DNA from 4 places in the Serratia ficaria genome. Region 1 is predicted to be linked to each of the others. Evidence: predicted binding sites of a transcription regulator. Region 1 holds the regulator's gene; each other region holds the start of a gene.
What was found. Region 1 encodes CRP, which controls carbon source genes, mostly activating them, when cyclic AMP is high. Its sites were predicted from a motif close to ATGTGANNNNNNTCACAT; they were not measured.

Region 1 (3,963 bases):
ATTTAGTGGTTATCGGTTCTATGACTGACGGAAAAAATCAGGTAACAATGGGCCATTGCAAACCAGCGCGCGAGATTTTGCCCCCGGCGAAAGGGCGTCAAACAAACCCATAACCATATCTGAATCTGACGCCGGCGCATTTAACACGGAGTGACAACCATCATGTCTGCCAAACATCCCGTTATCGCGGTGACCGGCTCCAGCGGAGCCGGCACCACCACCACCAGCGTGGCGTTCCGCAAGATTTTCCAGCAGCTCAACATTCGCGCCGCGGAGCTCGAAGGCGACAGCTTCCACCGCTATACCCGGCCGGAAATGGACGCGGCGATCCGCAAGGCGCGCGACCTGGGGCGGCATATCAGCTACTTCGGCCCCGAGGCCAACGATTTCGGCCTGCTGCAGCAGAGCTTTATCGAGTACGGCAAAAACGGCACCGGCCGCTCGCGCAAGTACCTGCACACCTATGACGAGGCGGTGCCCTACAATCAGGTGCCCGGCACCTTCACCCCCTGGGAGCCGCTGCCGGCGCCGACCGACGTGCTGTTTTACGAGGGCCTGCACGGCGGCGTGGTCACCGAACACAACGACGTGGCCAACCATGTCGACCTGCTGGTCGGGGTGGTGCCGATAGTCAACCTGGAATGGATCCAGAAGCTGATCCGCGATACCGGCGAGCGCGGCCATTCCCGCGAGGCGGTGATGGACTCTGTCGTGCGTTCGATGGAAGACTACATCAACTACATTACGCCGCAGTTCTCGCGCACCCACATCAACTTCCAGCGCGTGCCGACGGTGGACACCTCCAACCCGTTCGCCGCCAAGGCGATCCCCTCGCTGGATGAAAGCTTCGTGGTGATCCACTTCCGCGGGCTGGATCAGATTGATTTCCCCTACCTGCTGGCGATGCTGCAGGGCTCGTTCATCTCGCACATCAACACGCTGGTGGTGCCGGGCGGCAAAATGGGGCTGGCGATGGAGCTGATTATGGCGCCGCTGGTGCAACGGCTGCTGGAAGGCAAGAAGATCGAATGATAGCGCACGGGCGCAGCGCTGGCCGCGCCCGTTAACCGGTTATTCCGGGCTGCGGATCTCGAAGCTGTGGGTCACGCTGGCGGCCTTGTTCAGCATCAGCGCGACCGAACAATACTTCTCGGCCGACAGGTTGACCGCCCGCTCAACGATCTTGTCGGTCAGATGCTGGCCGGTCACGATGAAATGCAGGTTGATACGGGTAAACAGGCGCGGCGCTTCTTCGCGGCGTTCGGAGGTCAGTTTGACTTCGCAGTCGCGCACGTCGTTGCGGCCTTTTTGCAGGATCGACACCACGTCGATCGCGCTGCAGCCGCCCACCGACATCAGCACCATTTCCATCGGGCTGGGCGCCTTGTCGCCGGCGTTGCCGTCCATCAGCACCTGATGGCCTGACGCCGATTCACCCAGAAACGTTAACCCTTCCACCCACTTGACTCTTGCCTGCATACTGGTCACTCCGGTTGATTTCTTAAAATCAGGGTACGCTTTCGCATAGAAACAGGCAACGGAACCTGATGCTAATCATGCTGAAGCGAGACAACACAAGACACCCGCCTTACTCTGTGCTACAAACAGAGCCGCAATAAATCTTTCCGGGACACTGATTTCAGGGAAACGCCCAGGGAAAGGCTCCTTTACCGGTATGTTAATAGAATGTAGCTTGCAGCTCTCCCGGCAAGTTAATATGCTAGAGCGACAGCGTATATTTATGACACGCCTCAAAACCTGCCGATAGCCCTCGCTCAGACAACGGCTACAGGCACGTTTTACAGGGAACTCTGACCCCTGTGACACAAGGCAGCGATAACAACAGAGGATAACAGCGAATGGTTCTCGGCAAACCGCAAACAGACCCTACTCTCGAATGGTTCCTGTCTCATTGCCATATCCACAAATATCCATCGAAGAGTACGCTGATTCACCAAGGTGAAAAGGCCGAAACGCTTTACTACATCGTGAAAGGCTCCGTAGCGGTGCTGATCAAGGATGAAGAAGGTAAAGAGATGATCCTGTCCTACCTCAACCAGGGGGATTTCATCGGCGAGCTCGGATTGTTTGAAGAAGGTCAGGAGCGCAGCGCCTGGGTTCGGGCGAAGACCGCCTGTGAAGTGGCTGAAATTTCCTATAAGAAATTCCGTCAGCTGATCCAGGTTAACCCAGACATCCTGATGCGCCTGTCCGCCCAGATGGCAAGCCGCCTGCAGGTCACCTCCGAGAAAGTGGGCAACCTCGCCTTCCTGGACGTTACCGGCCGCATCGCGCAAACCCTGCTGAACCTGGCGAAACAGCCTGATGCCATGACCCACCCGGACGGCATGCAGATCAAGATCACCCGTCAAGAAATCGGCCAGATCGTCGGCTGCTCACGCGAAACCGTTGGCCGTATTCTGAAAATGCTGGAAGACCAAAACCTGATCTCCGCCCACGGCAAAACCATTGTCGTCTACGGCACGCGTTAATCACTGAAAAAACGGCGCAGCGATGCGCCGTTTTTTTATCTGCAGCCTGCGATGTGGCGCCGCCTGATCTACCACCCCGAAGTCAACTACGCACTGCGGCAAACGCTGGTGCTGTGCCTGCCGGTACTGCTCGGCCTGCTGATTGGCCAGCTGCAGCTCGGCCTGCTGTTTTCGCTGGTTCCCGCCTGCTGCAACATCGCCGGGCTGGACACGCCCCATAAACGCTTCTTTAAACGTCTGATCGTCGGCGGTTCGCTGTTCGCGCTCAGCAGCCTGCTGTTGCAACAGGCGCTGCTGTGGCAGGTGCCGCTGCCGGCGCTGATGCTCGGCCTGGCGCTGCTGCTCGGCGTCAGCGGGGAAATCAGCCCGCTGCACGCCCGGCTGCTGCCGGCGGCGCTGGTGGCCGCCATTTTTTCCCTCAGCATGGCCGGTACGGTGCCGATCTGGCAGGCGCCGCTGCTGTACGTCATCGGCACCGCCTGGTACGGCCTGTTCACCTGGTTCTGGTTCAAGCTGTGGAAAGAGCAGCCGATGCGCGAGTCTTTGAGCCAGCTGTATCTGGAGCTGGCGGACTACTGCGAGGCCAAATATTCGCTGCTGACCCAGCACACCGATCCGCAAACCGCGCTGCCGCCGCTGCTGGTGCGCCAGCAAAAGGTGATGGATCTGATCGGCCTGCTGTATCAGCAGCTCAACTTCCTGCCGCACGCCAGCAATCTGGAGCAAAAACGCCTGCTGCGCACCTTCCAGGTGGCGCTGGATCTGCAGGAGCACATTACCGTCAGCCTGCATCAGCCGGAAGAGGTGCAAAAACTGGTGGAGCAAAGCCAGGCCGAAGCGATTATCCGCCGCAACGCCCAGGTGATCGCCGGCCGGCTGCGCGTGGTGGCGCACGATATCCTCTATCATCAGCATTCGCAGCGCTTCAATATGACCCATGAACTGGCGGCGTTGGAGAAGGTGGCGGCGCAGCATGCCGACAACCCGGTCGGCCAGTTCTGCTATTACCATTTCAGCCGCATCGCCCGCCTGCTGCGCACCCAGCGCCCGCTGTACCGTCGCGATCTGATGGCCAATCAGAGCCGCCTGCCGTTCTGGCCGGCGCTGGCCAGCTACCTGTCGTTCAGGTCCAACGCCCTGCGCAACGCCGCGCGGCTGGGCGTCACGCTGGCGCTCGGCAGCAGCCTGGGGATGATGTTCAACCTGCCCAAGCCTTACTGGATCCTGTTGACCATCATGCTGGTGAGCCAGAACGGCTACAATGCCACCCGGGTGCGGATCCAGCACCGTGCGCTCGGCACCCTGGCCGGGCTGATGATCGCCGCCGGCCTGCTGCGGCTGCAGCTGCCGGAGGCCGAAACCCTGAGCATCATGTTGGCGATCACGCTGCTGGCCTACCTGGTTTCGCGGAAAAACTACGGGCTGGCGGTCATCGGCTTCACGGTTACCGCGGTGTACACCCTGCAGCTGC
Region 2 (3,963 bases), 410 kb from region 1:
ATTCCGGCTCGACGTAGCCGCCCTTCACCAGCTGCTCGCCGGCGAAGCGGATCGCCTGCTCTTTATCGCTGGCCTGCAGGTTGAGGAACACGTTGCTTTCGCTCAGTTTGAACAGGTTCTGCTCGCTGGCTTCGAAGCTGTCGTCCAGCGCGCCGATCACCTTCTGCTGGTGGTCGGTGGTTTTGTTGGCCGCGACCAGGCGCTCGACCAGATCGCTGTACAGCTTGCTGTCGAGGAAGTTGGTCAGCGAAATATGCTGCGCCTGCGGCGCATGGCGCATCGCCCGCTCGGTCAGATCGCGGTGGGTGATCACCAGGTCCACATCGTCCGGCAGGTTGTTGATGGCGCTGTTGGTCACCGAAATGTTGTTCAGCCCGGCATCGTTCACTTTCTTGCGCAGCACGCCGGCGCCCATGGCGCTGGAGCCCATGCCCGCATCGCAGGCGACGATGATTTTACGCACGGTGGTCAGGTCACCGTCGACCGCCGCCTGAGCGGCTGCGCCGCCCTTGGACTGGGACTTCATTTCCTGCATGCGGCGGGTGGCCTCTTCCAGATCGTCGTCCTCTTTCACCTTCGAGGTTTTCAGCAGGAATGCGGCGACCACGAAGGACACGGCAAAGGCCGCAACCACCGCCGCGATGTTGGCGAAGTAGGCGCCTTTCGGCGTCATCGCCAGAATCGCCAGGATAGAGCCGGGGGAAGCCGGAGACACCAGGCCGCCGTTCAGCAGCGTCAGGGTGAAGACGCCGGTCATGCCGCCCAGGATCACCGCCAGCAGCAGGCGCGGGTTCATCAGCACGTACGGGAAATAAATTTCGTGGATGCCGCCAAGGAAGTGGATGATCGCCGCACCGCCCGCAGACTGCTTGGCGCTGCCGCGGCCAAAGAACATGTAGGCCATCAGCACGCCCATGCCCGGACCCGGGTTGGCTTCAATCAGGAAGAATACCGACTTGCCGGCCTCTGTGGCCTGCTGAATGCCCAGCGGCGAGAAGATGCCGTGGTTGATGGCGTTGTTCAGGAACAGGATTTTCGCCGGTTCGACGAAGATCGACGCCAGCGGCAGCAGGTTGTTCACCACCATGACGTGCACGCCGGCCGCCAGCAGTTTGGACAGCACCTCCACCAGCGGGCCAATGCCCAGGAAGGCCAGGATCGCCAGCAGCATGCCGATGATGCCGGCGGAGAAGTTGTTCACCAGCATCTCAAAGCCGCTTTTGATCTTGCCGTCCACCCAGCGGTCGAAATGCTTGATGGCCCAGCCGCCCAACGGGCCGGCGATCATCGCGCCGAGGAACATCGGCATATCGGCGCCGACGATCACGCCCATGGTGGTGATGGCGCCGACCACGCCGCCGCGATCGCCGCCCACCAGCCGCCCGCCGGTATAACCGATCAGCAACGGCAGCAGGTAGGTGATCATCGGGCCGACCAGCTTGGCCAGGGTTTCATTCGGCAGCCAGCCGGTAGGAATGAATAACGCGGTTATGATACCCCAGGCGATAAAGGCGCCAATGTTGGGCATCACCATGTTGCTCAGGAAGCGGCCAAAGTTTTGCACTTTAACCTTGATGTCTGGTGAAAACATAAAACACACCCCTATTGTTACGCGCTGACAATAGAGCGCGTGATTATTGTTGTGACGATCCAGCCGTGTTTATCGCTGTATGCGCAGTGGACTCTATCACGCCGTATTGACCACGCGAACTTCGCGAAATTTTTGTGACAAACATCACGTATAACACCCCACAACACCGCCACTTATAGTGATTAAGATCACATTAATGCCGTGTAAAAAAGCCACAACGACCATAAAGCGCGCCTAAATCGCACAATAATGTGACTAATATCTCATTTTTAAATTTCGGGTTTGTTTTTATTTTGTGATAAACATCACAATTTATTTTGCCTGCGCGGGCCGAATCCTGGCCCTGCGGCGATCTTCCCTGTGAGCATTCATCCCGCCGGGAAATAGCGATGCGATGAATGAAAGAAAACTACATGATAAAACGGAATGATTACTCGAAGTGTAGTACAGAAGCGCAGCGCAAGAAGCGAGCAAGCTATTGGAAACGCTGAGGGGAAATAATAAAGGCCGGCAAGCCGGCCTTTAATGCGTCGTGAGCAAGGCTTACTGCATCACGCTCTGGATGGTCCGTTGCGCATTCAGCAGATTCTGCTGCTTGGCCACCAGGTTCGACATCATGGTGTTGTACTGCGTCGCCTGTTGGGCGGTGCGGAACTGGACGCCATTGTTGTTGAAGCTCACCTGATTGCCCTGGGTCTGCAGGAAATCGCCCACCTGCGCCAGATCCTGCACGAAGCCGGCGGTGGTCGGGATGGCCGGCATCAGCGCATTCGCCGGGCCGGTGACGATTTTGTCATAGGCCTGGTTATAGACCGCTTTCAGGTCATCCGGCTGCTTCAACGCCGCCCGGGCGGTATCCGCCTGCGATTTGGCCGACTGGATCTGCTGGCCGAGCAGGTTCAACGCCCCTACCGATTGCTGCAGCGCGTCGCGCTTGCTCATGTAGTCCTGCGCGGTGCGGATCTGGTTAATCTGATCCAGCGCCGGCGTCAGGCTGGCATCGACCGACTTGGACAACTGCTGGGAAAAGCCGACCAGAATGGCGTAATCCCCGGCATAGTTGCCGAATTTCTGTTTCTGATCTTCGCTCAGCGTGGGTATGCTCGCCCCGCTGCGCATTACCGTGTTCTGTAAGTAATCAATGAATGCCTTGCGTTGTTCCGGCTCTTTATCGCCGCAGGCGGTCAGCTGCATGACCACCAACAATGCCAATACCGGTGCCAACCAACGCGCGAAGCCTCTGCTCTGGATCCCTACCGCCATGTGACATAACTCCTGTTATAAACCTGCTTTTTCATCGGACTCCGTCCCTTTTTCTGCACTCCGTGCGCCTATAAGAATAGATCAACTGACGGCGATCCGATACGCGATTCCGTTTGCGGTGAACATTGTCTGGTTAAAAACGGCGTACTGCGTGTACCACGTACGCATGGTACACTTTTCCAACGTTTATCGTCGGGCCAACTTGCTCATGTCCTCTTATCAACCGCCGTTGACCATCACCCCCTCCATTCTGCATCTGGCGACAGACGTAGGGGCCGCGTTGGCCCGTTTGACGATGCAAGCGGAACAAGAGCACACGTTGCGGCTAAGGCGCATAAACCGCATTCGCACCATTCAGGGCTCGCTGGCTATCGAGGGCAATACGCTGAGCGAAGAGCAAATCACCGCGATTATTGCCGGTAAGCGCATCATTGCACCGCCGCGCGAGGTTCAGGAAGCCATGAATGCCATCCACTGCTATACGAACCTGAGTAATTGGCATCCGGACAGAGAAAACGATTTACTCGGCGCGCACCGCATGCTGATGAGTAGCCTGCTGGCGGACGCCGGTCACTACCGCCAGGGTGGCCTCGGCGTCATGAACGGCACCACCGTCATTCATATGGCTCCCCCGGCAGAACGAGTGCCGCTGCTAGTCCGTCAATTGCTAACCTGGCTACAGACAACCGATCTTCCTGCGCTCATCGCCAGCTGCGTATTTCATTATGAATTCGAATTTATTCATCCGTTTACCGATGGAAACGGCCGTATGGGCCGCTTGTGGCAAACGCTGATCCTGTCCCGCTGGAACCCGCTGTTCGCCAACGTGCCGGTTGAAAGCCTGGTGCACGACAACCAACCCGGCTACTACCAGGCACTAAACTTCAGCACGCTAAAAACCGACTGCGCCCCCTTTGTAGAATTTATGATGGAAATGATTCTGCAGGCGCTTAAGCAGAGCACTGGCCCCCAAGTCACCCCCCAAGTCACCCCCCAAGTCGATGACTTACTGGCGGCGCTGCAAGGTGAGATGTCGCGAGAAGCACTCCAGAATGTTCTACAGTTGCAGGATCGAAAATCTTTCCGCGAACGCTATCTCCAACCGGCCT
Region 3 (3,963 bases), 1.2 Mb from region 1:
TTCAACGCCGCCACCAGCAGGCAGCCGATCGGACCGACGCCGGACACGAACACTTTCTTGCCCGCCACGTCGCCCGGCTGTTTCGCGGCGTGGATCGCCACCGCCAGCGGTTCAGCGAACACCATCACCTTGTCGTCGCGATCGGCGTCGAAGGCGATGCATTGCGCGCTGTCCACGATCTTGTACTGGGTAAAGGCGCCGTCGACGTGCGGGAAGTACATCGCGCTGCCGAAGAAGCGCATCCCGGTGCACTGGTTTTGCTGCTGCGCCAGGCAGTACTTGCACTGTCCGCAGGGTTTGCTGGGGTTGAGCGCCACCTTCTGCCCCGGCGTCAGCCGCGGCGAATCGCTGGCGACCACCTCGCCGATCACTTCGTGCCCCAGCACCATCGGCTGACGCACCTGAAAACTGCCGACTTTGCCTTCCTGATAGTAATGCAGGTCCGATCCGCAGATGCCGCCGCGGCTGATTTTCACCAGCGTGCCCTGCCCCCGGTAATTCACCTCCTGCGCCACCACCGCCACGTCATATTTGCCGTTGACCACGCAGGACTGGGTTTGAATTTTCATCTCAGCTCTCCAAAGTGGGCGCGTTACACCGCCGCAGACATGCCGCCATCGACAAACAGCAGGTGGCCGTTGACAAAATCGGACGCTTTGGAAGACAGGAACACCGCCGCGCCGATCAGTTCCTGCGGATCGCCCCAGCGCGCCGCCGGGGTGCGCTTGGTCAGCCAGGCGGTGAATTCCTGATTGTCGGCCAATGCCTGGGTCATTTCGGTTTTGAAATAGCCGGGGGCGATGCCGTTCACCTGAATATTGTAGCGCGCCAGCTCAACGCACATGCCGCGCGTCAGCATTTTCACCGCCCCTTTGGAAGCGGCGTAAGGGGTGATGGTGTCGCGGCCCAGCTCGCTCTGCATCGAACCGATATTGATAATCTTGCCGCTTTGGCGTTGAACCATATGGCGCGCTACCGCTTGCGACACCATAAACACCGCCTTCTGATTGACGGCGATAATGTCGTCCCAGTCTTGTTCCGGGAAATCGGTAAAGGGATGGCGACGCTGGATGCCGGCGTTATTGATCAACACGTCGATCGCGCCGACCTTCTCCTCGATGCGCTCGATGGCGGCGTGGATCGCCTGGGTGTCGGTAACGTCAAAAGCCGCCGCGTCGGCGCCGAATCCCTCGCTGCGCAGGCTGTCGACCGCGCGCAGGGCGTTCTCTTCGGTGGTCGCGTTGACCAGGATATGCGCGCCATACTGCGCCAAACCGCGCGCCAGCAGGAAACCGATGCCGCGCGAAGCGCCGGTAATCAATATTTTTTTATTATCCAGCGAAAACAGGTTGTTCATAACATTCCCCGGCAATCTCGTTCTGATTAGGACAGGCGTCTATCTCAGCGGATTGTTACCGGTAAAAACGTGATTGAGATCACTTAAAATCATGTTACTAAACCCTGTTACCCTTAACGTGAAGCCGCGCAGTGAATTGCGCCGGCAATGTCTTACACCTTATTGAATTATATGATTTTTATAGTTATCGGCATCGATTGTTATCACCGGATCGATTTGTTAACATGGCCTATCAGCCATGCCTCACCCCGTTAAGGCGCCGAATGAAAAACCAACGCGTTACGCTGCAGGATATTGCGCTGCTCGCCGGCGTGACCAAAATGACCGTCAGCCGCTATCTGCGTACGCCGGAAAAGGTGGCGGCCGACACCGCCGCGCGCATTGCTCAGGTGATGCAGGAAGTGAACTTTACCGACGGCGACGGCGCGCGCGCCAATCAGAAACCGCGCATCGGCGTGCTGATCCCGTCGTTCAATAATCAAATCTTCGCCGACCTGTTGGCGGGCATCGAATCCATCGCGCTGGAACAAGGCTATCAGACGCTGGTGGTGAACTATGATTACAGCCAGCAACGCGAAGAAGAACATATCGCCCAGCTGTTGGCTTACCCGATAGCCGGGCTGATCCTCACCGATTCGGCGCATACCCTGCGGGCGGAGAAATACCTCGCCGCGGCGAAAATCCCGGTGGCGCAGGTGATGGATCTGGACGGGCCGCCGGGGCGGATCGCGGTAGGTTTCGACAACCATCAGGCGGGTTACGACATGACCGAAGCGCTGCTCGCCAGCGGCAAGCGGCAGGTGGTCTATTTCGGCGCCATGTCAGACGCGCGCGACAACAAGCGTTATCAGGGATATTGCCGGGCGATGGAAAGCCAGGGGCTGACGCCGCGGCAGATCACCCCGCACCGGGTTTCTTCGGTGTCGGTCGGCGCCGACATGCTGGCGACGGCGCGCCGCCTCTATCCTGAGCTGGACGCCATCCTGTGCACCAACGACGATCTGGCGGTAGGCGTGCTGCAGGCCTGCCTGCGGCTGGGGCTGCGGGTGCCGCAGGATATCGCCCTGTCTGGCTTTCACGGCCTGGAGATCGGCCAGGCCACCACCCCGGGCATCGCCAGCGTGATCACCCCGCGTTTTGATATGGGCAAGGTGGCCACCGAAATCTTGCTGAAACGCATTAAAGGCGTGCCCTGCATCGAGCGCGTCGACCTGCACTACCGCATCTCACTCGGCGGCACTATTTGATTCGGCGCCTCGCTGCGTAGCCTGCGACCGCCGCGCCTTTTCGCCGCGCGCCGCCAGCCACAGGCCGCTGTTTTTCATCGCATAGCCGAACAGCAATCCCACCAGCAGCGACATCGTCACCCGCGGCCAGTCGCCGCCGCCGGCGAAGGTGGCGCAGGCGCCGATAAAGGTGCCGGGCACGAAGCTCAGCCACTGCTGCCGGGCCTGGATGCACATCAGAAAAGCCACTGCGCCGGTCAACAGGTAACCCAGCATATTCCATTCCGGCGCCAGTTTGCTGCCGTGAACGATCGCCATCGCCCAAAAGACCCCGCTGCAGCAGGTGAGCGTGGCGATCAACAACCCTTTCAACCCACCCTGCGGGCAGGCGAAATAGGCGGTGCAGCCGAGGAAACCGGCCCAGCCGATCAATCCCAGGCTGACGGCCACCCATCCCCAAACGCCGGAAAGGATCCCGGTAGTCACAGCAATGGCGAAAAGAACGTTCATACACCGACCCGCAGCAGAGAAAGCGCGCAGTTTACGCGAAAACCGGCAACATCAAGTGATATGAGTCACACAAACAATGCAATAACGGAAAACTAAATTTCAAAATAGTGCTGTAAATCACAAAACAGAACCAGCATCAGCGCGAGAACCCCGCACGGGTCACCATTAGGCTCAACAGCAGGCAAACTGCGGCGCTGGCCAGGAACAGCAGGTTGGCCGCCAGCTGCAGATCGGCATGGTCGATCACCACGCCCAACAGGATCGGCACCCAATTGGCGATATAGGCGATAACATAGAACAACGATATCAGCCGCGCATGGCTGGCCGGCGGCGAGATCAGGTTCACCAGGGTGGCGCTGCCGACGAAAATGGCCCCGTAGGCGTAACCGGCAATCGCCATGCCGACGGCGGCCAGCCCCAATGAATGGAGCTGGATCGCTGCGGCGAATATGCCCACCGACAGCGCCTGCGTCAGGCAGCCGCACAGCAGCGAGTGGCGCGCGTTGATGCGGCGGCTCAGCAGCTGGCTGATACCGGCGATGATCAGGTAAACCGCGATCGCATAGCCGAAGGCGCCGCGGCTGTGCATGCCCAGCAGCTTTTCCGACACGCTCGGGCCAATCGCCAGAATGCTGGCGGCTATCGCCCAACAGATGAACAAGGCGCCGGCGCAGAGGAAAAACCTGCCGCCGGTGGCGCGCAGGCCGTCGGCCAATGCGCTTTTCGCGGCCGGCTCCCCCAGTTGCCCCCCCGCTGCCGCGGCGGTCTCCGGCGCGCGCGGCCATTTGAGCATCACCCCCAGGGCGGCGACGGCGGCCACGCCCATGATGATAACGAACGGCGTCGAGGTGGCGTGAAAGCCGGTTTGCA
Region 4 (3,963 bases), 2.3 Mb from region 1:
GGAAATATTCAGAAGATTGCAGTTTGTAAGAAAGTAAAACCAATGCCGTTTAGCCCTGCACGTCCGCACTGTCGTTTAACTGCGGTTTAACTTGCGCCGGGTCACCGGGCTGCGGCGCATTGGCCGGGTCGAAAATATGGTCGAGGATCGCCCGCGCGGTCGGCCCCGCCACCACGCCCTCGCCGCCGCCGTTTTCCAGAATCAGCGCCATCGCCACCCGCGGCTGGTCATACGGCGCGAACAGCGTATAGAAAATATGGTCGCGCAGGCGCACCGGGATCATTTTGGCGTTGTAGGTCTGGTTCTCCTTCAGACTGAAGACCTGCGAAGTGCCGGACTTGGCGGCGATGTGATACGGCGCGGTATGGAACAGCTTATAGCCGGTGCCGTTCGGCAGGTTGGCCATGCCGTACATGCCGTTGCGCACGATGCCCCAGTACGGCGATTTGGCGTCGCCGATCTGCGCCTCTCGCGCCGGCGGCTGATAGCGGCTGACCAGATTGCCCCGCTGCATGGAATACAGCAGGTGCGGCGTTTTGACCCGCCCGTCGTTGATCAGCGTGGTCAGCGCCTTGACCATCTGGATCGGCGTAGCGACCCAGTAGCCCTGCCCAATGCCCACCGACACGGTGTCGCCCTGATACCAGGGTTTTTTATGCACTTTCTGCTTCCAGTCGCGGCTGGGCAGCACGCCGCGGTACTCTTCATGCAGATCGATGCCGGTCAGTTGGCCGTAGCCGAACCGGCTCAGCCAGCTGTGGATGCGGTCGATGCCCATTTCGAACGCCACCTGGTAAAAGAAGGTGTCGGCCGATTCTTCGATGGCCTTGGTCACGTTCAACATGCCGTGGCCGGTCTTCAGCCAGTCGCGATAGCGCCGCTGGGTGCCGGGCAGCGTCCAGGTCGGCGCGCCGAAGAAGGTGGTGTTGGGGGTGATCACGCCGGCGAACAGCGCCGATGTGGCCATGTAAGGCTTCACCGTCGAAGCCGGCGGGTACAGCCCCTGGGTGACGCGGTTGATCAATGGCAGGTTCGGGTTGCTCAGCAGCGATTTGTAGGCCTTATAGCTGATGCCCTTAACGAAAGGATTGGGGTCATAGCTGGGGCTGGACACCATCGCCAGAATGCCGCCGTCGCGCGGGTCTTCCACCACTACCGCCGCGCGCTGGCCCTTCAGCACCGATTCGATGTACTGCTGCAAATGCAGATCCAGCGTCAGGTAAATGTTTTTGCCGGCCTGCGGCGGCTGCTCCTTCAGCAGGCGGATCACCCGCCCGTGGTTATCCACCTCCACCTCCTGATAACCGGTGGTGCCGTGCAGCTCGGACTCGTAATAACCTTCGATGCCCTGCTTGCCGATATTGTGATCGGCGGCGTAGTTTTCGCTCAGCCCCGCCTTATCCAGCCGCTTCAGGTCGCCGTCGTTGATTTTGGAAACATAGCCCACCACGTGCGCCAGCTGCGCGCCGTATGGATATTCGCGCTGCTGATAGGTATCGATGGCGACCCCGTCAAAACGGTACTGATTGACGGCGAAACGCGCCACTTCGGTGTCGTTCAGTCCGGCTTTCAGCGTCACCGGCTTATAGCGGCTGTTGTGGTGCATCTCGTCGCGAAAGGCGCTGATGTCCTCCGGCGTCAGATCGACGATCGGGGTTAATGCCTGCAGCAATGCGGCCATGTCGTCGATTTTGCTCGGGGTCACTTCGATCTGGTACAGGGTGATGTTGCGCACCAGCGGAATGCCGTTGCGATCGAAAATCAGCCCGCGGCTGGGGGCGATCGGCAGCATTTTGATGTCGTTCTGGTTAGAGCGCGTTTGGTAGAAGGCATGCTGCTTAACCTGAAGCCGATACAGGTTAACGATCAGCGCGCCGAAGCAGAAAATCACCAACGCCAGCGCGATGCCGGCCCGGCGGATAAACAGCATTTCTTCGGCGGAATGGTCGCGAATTTTTTCTTTTAATAGGGCCATGCGGTGCCGGATACCTTCTTGCGTCACATTTTCCCTGCTAAATCAGGGAAGTGAAAAGCCGGCAAGCATAGCGTTATTGGTTCGGCCCCCCCATTAAAAGGTTGCTAATGAAATGGCATAAATGTTTCAGCATGTTGGAATGTTACCGATGGCCGATTTTTAGCCGGTTCAGGCATTGAGCGGGCCTTTATTCCGGTGCTACAATGTGACGCAGATCACACCAAACCCACTTATTGCTCCGCATTCACCTACCGGCGCCCTGCCGGAATGCGGCTTTTGTTACCAAGGATCGAGTTCGATGAGTACCATTGCCACCGGTTTTATCATGATGCGCTGGGAGTTGCTGAGCGCCGTCATGATGTTCATTGCCAGCCAGTTAAACGTCGTTTGCCGCAAAGCCAGCCGCAACGGCATGGCGTTCATGTTCAGCAGCCTCGGGCTGTTCACCACCTTCTGGTTCGTGATGGGGCTGATGGGCATCAGCTTCAGCCTGGAAGCCTTTACCCAGTTCTGGTCCAACGCCTGGGACATGTACGTGGAAGTGGTCAGCAATACCCCGACCGACTGGCCGATGCCTTAACGAACGCTCAGACCGGCGGCCGGCTTTCATGCCTGGCCTGTCGCCGGACATTGTCTGTCGCTCATCACATCCCATTATTCCCGAATGGTTCAGTAAATAAATAAAATATAACCTGATGGTCTGAGCGCTGTCGGGGAGTATGCTGACGCCATGTAACGGCATAAGGCCAATCGGCCTGCTCCGCTCTTTCCGTTTTTATCCTCATTAATCCAGGATCCGGCTTAATAACCCACCGATGACAGTCTGGCTGATGGATACGCCCAGCGCCCCATCAGGAAATATCATGATTTCTCCTTCTGCCCGCATCGCCGCCAACAGCGTGATCGAACCGGGCGTGATTATCGGCCCCGGCGTCAGCATCGGCCCCTTTTGCGTGATTTCCGCCGGCGTGGAGATTGGCGCAGGTACGGCGATAGCCTCCCATGTGGTGATCAATGGGCGAACGCGCATCGGCCGCGACAACGTCATTGGGCAATTCTCCTCGATCGGTGAAATGAATCAGGATCTGAAACCGACCGATGACGATGTTTCGCTGATCCTCGGCGACCGCAATCGCATCGGCAGCCGCGCCACGCTGCATCGCGGCAGCCCGCAGGGCGCCCGATGCACCGCCCTCGGCAATGACAATTTGTTGCTGGATAATGTGCACATCGCCCATGATTGCCGGGTCGGCGACCGCACCCGCATCGGCAACAACAGCGGCCTGGCCGGGCACGTAACGCTGGGCGATGCGGCCTGGATCGGCGCACTGTGCGGGGTGCATCAGTTTTGCGTTATCGGCCCGCACGCGCGGTTGGCCGACGGCGCCTTTCTGGTGCAGGACCTGCCGCCGTTTATCGATGGAGGCGGCGGCGGCCACGCCAGGCCGCAGGGAGTACATCAGCTGGCGCCGGCATTTCAAACCGCCGACGCGCAACAGCAACGGGTGATCCTCAGCCTGTACGATATGCTCTACCAGCGCTCGATGGCGCTGGAAGACGTCAGGGAGCAGGTCGCCAGGCTCAGCGTGGAATACCCGTTGCTGCGCCTGTTCGCCGCGTTCTTTTCCCAATCGACTCGCGGCGTGATCCGTTGAAAACGGCGCATTACGCCTTATGGCAGCGCACCGCCGCCCCGCTCGGGCTGGCCCGCAGCGCCTGCGGCCGTTCGCAGCCTTCGCCGGCATAGGGGCAGCGCTCGCGGAAATAGCAGCCGGTCGGCAGTTGACGATTGCCCGGCAACTCTCCCTTGCGGTCTTCGATGGCGCTGTCGCTCAACGCCCGCCCGGCGCGCGGCACCGAATCCAGCAGCAGCCGGGTATAGGGATGCTGCGGCCGGCGCAGCACCTGCTCGCTGCGCCCCAACTCCACGATTTGCCCCAGGTACATCACCGCCACCCGGTCGCTCATGTGCCGCACCACCGCCACGT

Region 2: CKW09_RS00190 (PTS mannitol transporter subunit IICBA) is a predicted target of CRP. The motif match lies at 1,841-1,858, and genes of this name have one in related genera.
Region 3: idnO (gluconate 5-dehydrogenase) is a predicted target of CRP. The motif match lies at 1,425-1,442, and genes of this name have one in related genera.
Region 4: CKW09_RS12145 (YjcB family protein) is a predicted target of CRP. The motif match lies at 2,179-2,196, and genes of this name have one in related genera.

The regions. Positions count from the first base shown of each region.
Region 1 covers NZ_LT906479.1:4,839,136-4,843,098, forward strand. The annotation lists gene CKW09_RS22715 (YheU family protein) at 1-6, shown strand, start outside; gene CKW09_RS22720 (phosphoribulokinase) at 163-1,032, shown strand; gene CKW09_RS22725 (OsmC family protein) at 1,072-1,479, opposite strand; gene crp (cAMP-activated global transcriptional regulator CRP) at 1,860-2,492, shown strand; gene CKW09_RS22735 (YccS/YhfK family putative transporter) at 2,544-3,963, shown strand, end outside.
Region 2 covers NZ_LT906479.1:41,456-45,418, reverse strand. The annotation lists gene CKW09_RS00190 (PTS mannitol transporter subunit IICBA) at 1-1,591, opposite strand, end outside; gene CKW09_RS00185 (DUF3053 domain-containing protein) at 2,135-2,854, opposite strand; gene CKW09_RS00180 (Fic family protein) at 3,006-3,963, shown strand, end outside.
Region 3 covers NZ_LT906479.1:3,615,838-3,619,800, forward strand. The annotation lists gene idnD (L-idonate 5-dehydrogenase) at 1-569, opposite strand, end outside; gene idnO (gluconate 5-dehydrogenase) at 593-1,357, opposite strand; gene CKW09_RS17040 (LacI family DNA-binding transcriptional regulator) at 1,621-2,604, shown strand; gene CKW09_RS17045 (DUF1097 domain-containing protein) at 2,584-3,093, opposite strand; gene CKW09_RS17050 (MFS transporter) at 3,230-3,963, opposite strand, start outside.
Region 4 covers NZ_LT906479.1:2,562,896-2,566,858, reverse strand. The annotation lists gene mrdA (penicillin-binding protein 2) at 50-1,975, opposite strand; gene CKW09_RS12145 (YjcB family protein) at 2,274-2,555, shown strand; gene lpxA (acyl-ACP--UDP-N-acetylglucosamine O-acyltransferase) at 2,839-3,630, shown strand; gene CKW09_RS12135 (oligopeptide/dipeptide ABC transporter ATP-binding protein) at 3,641-3,963, opposite strand, start outside.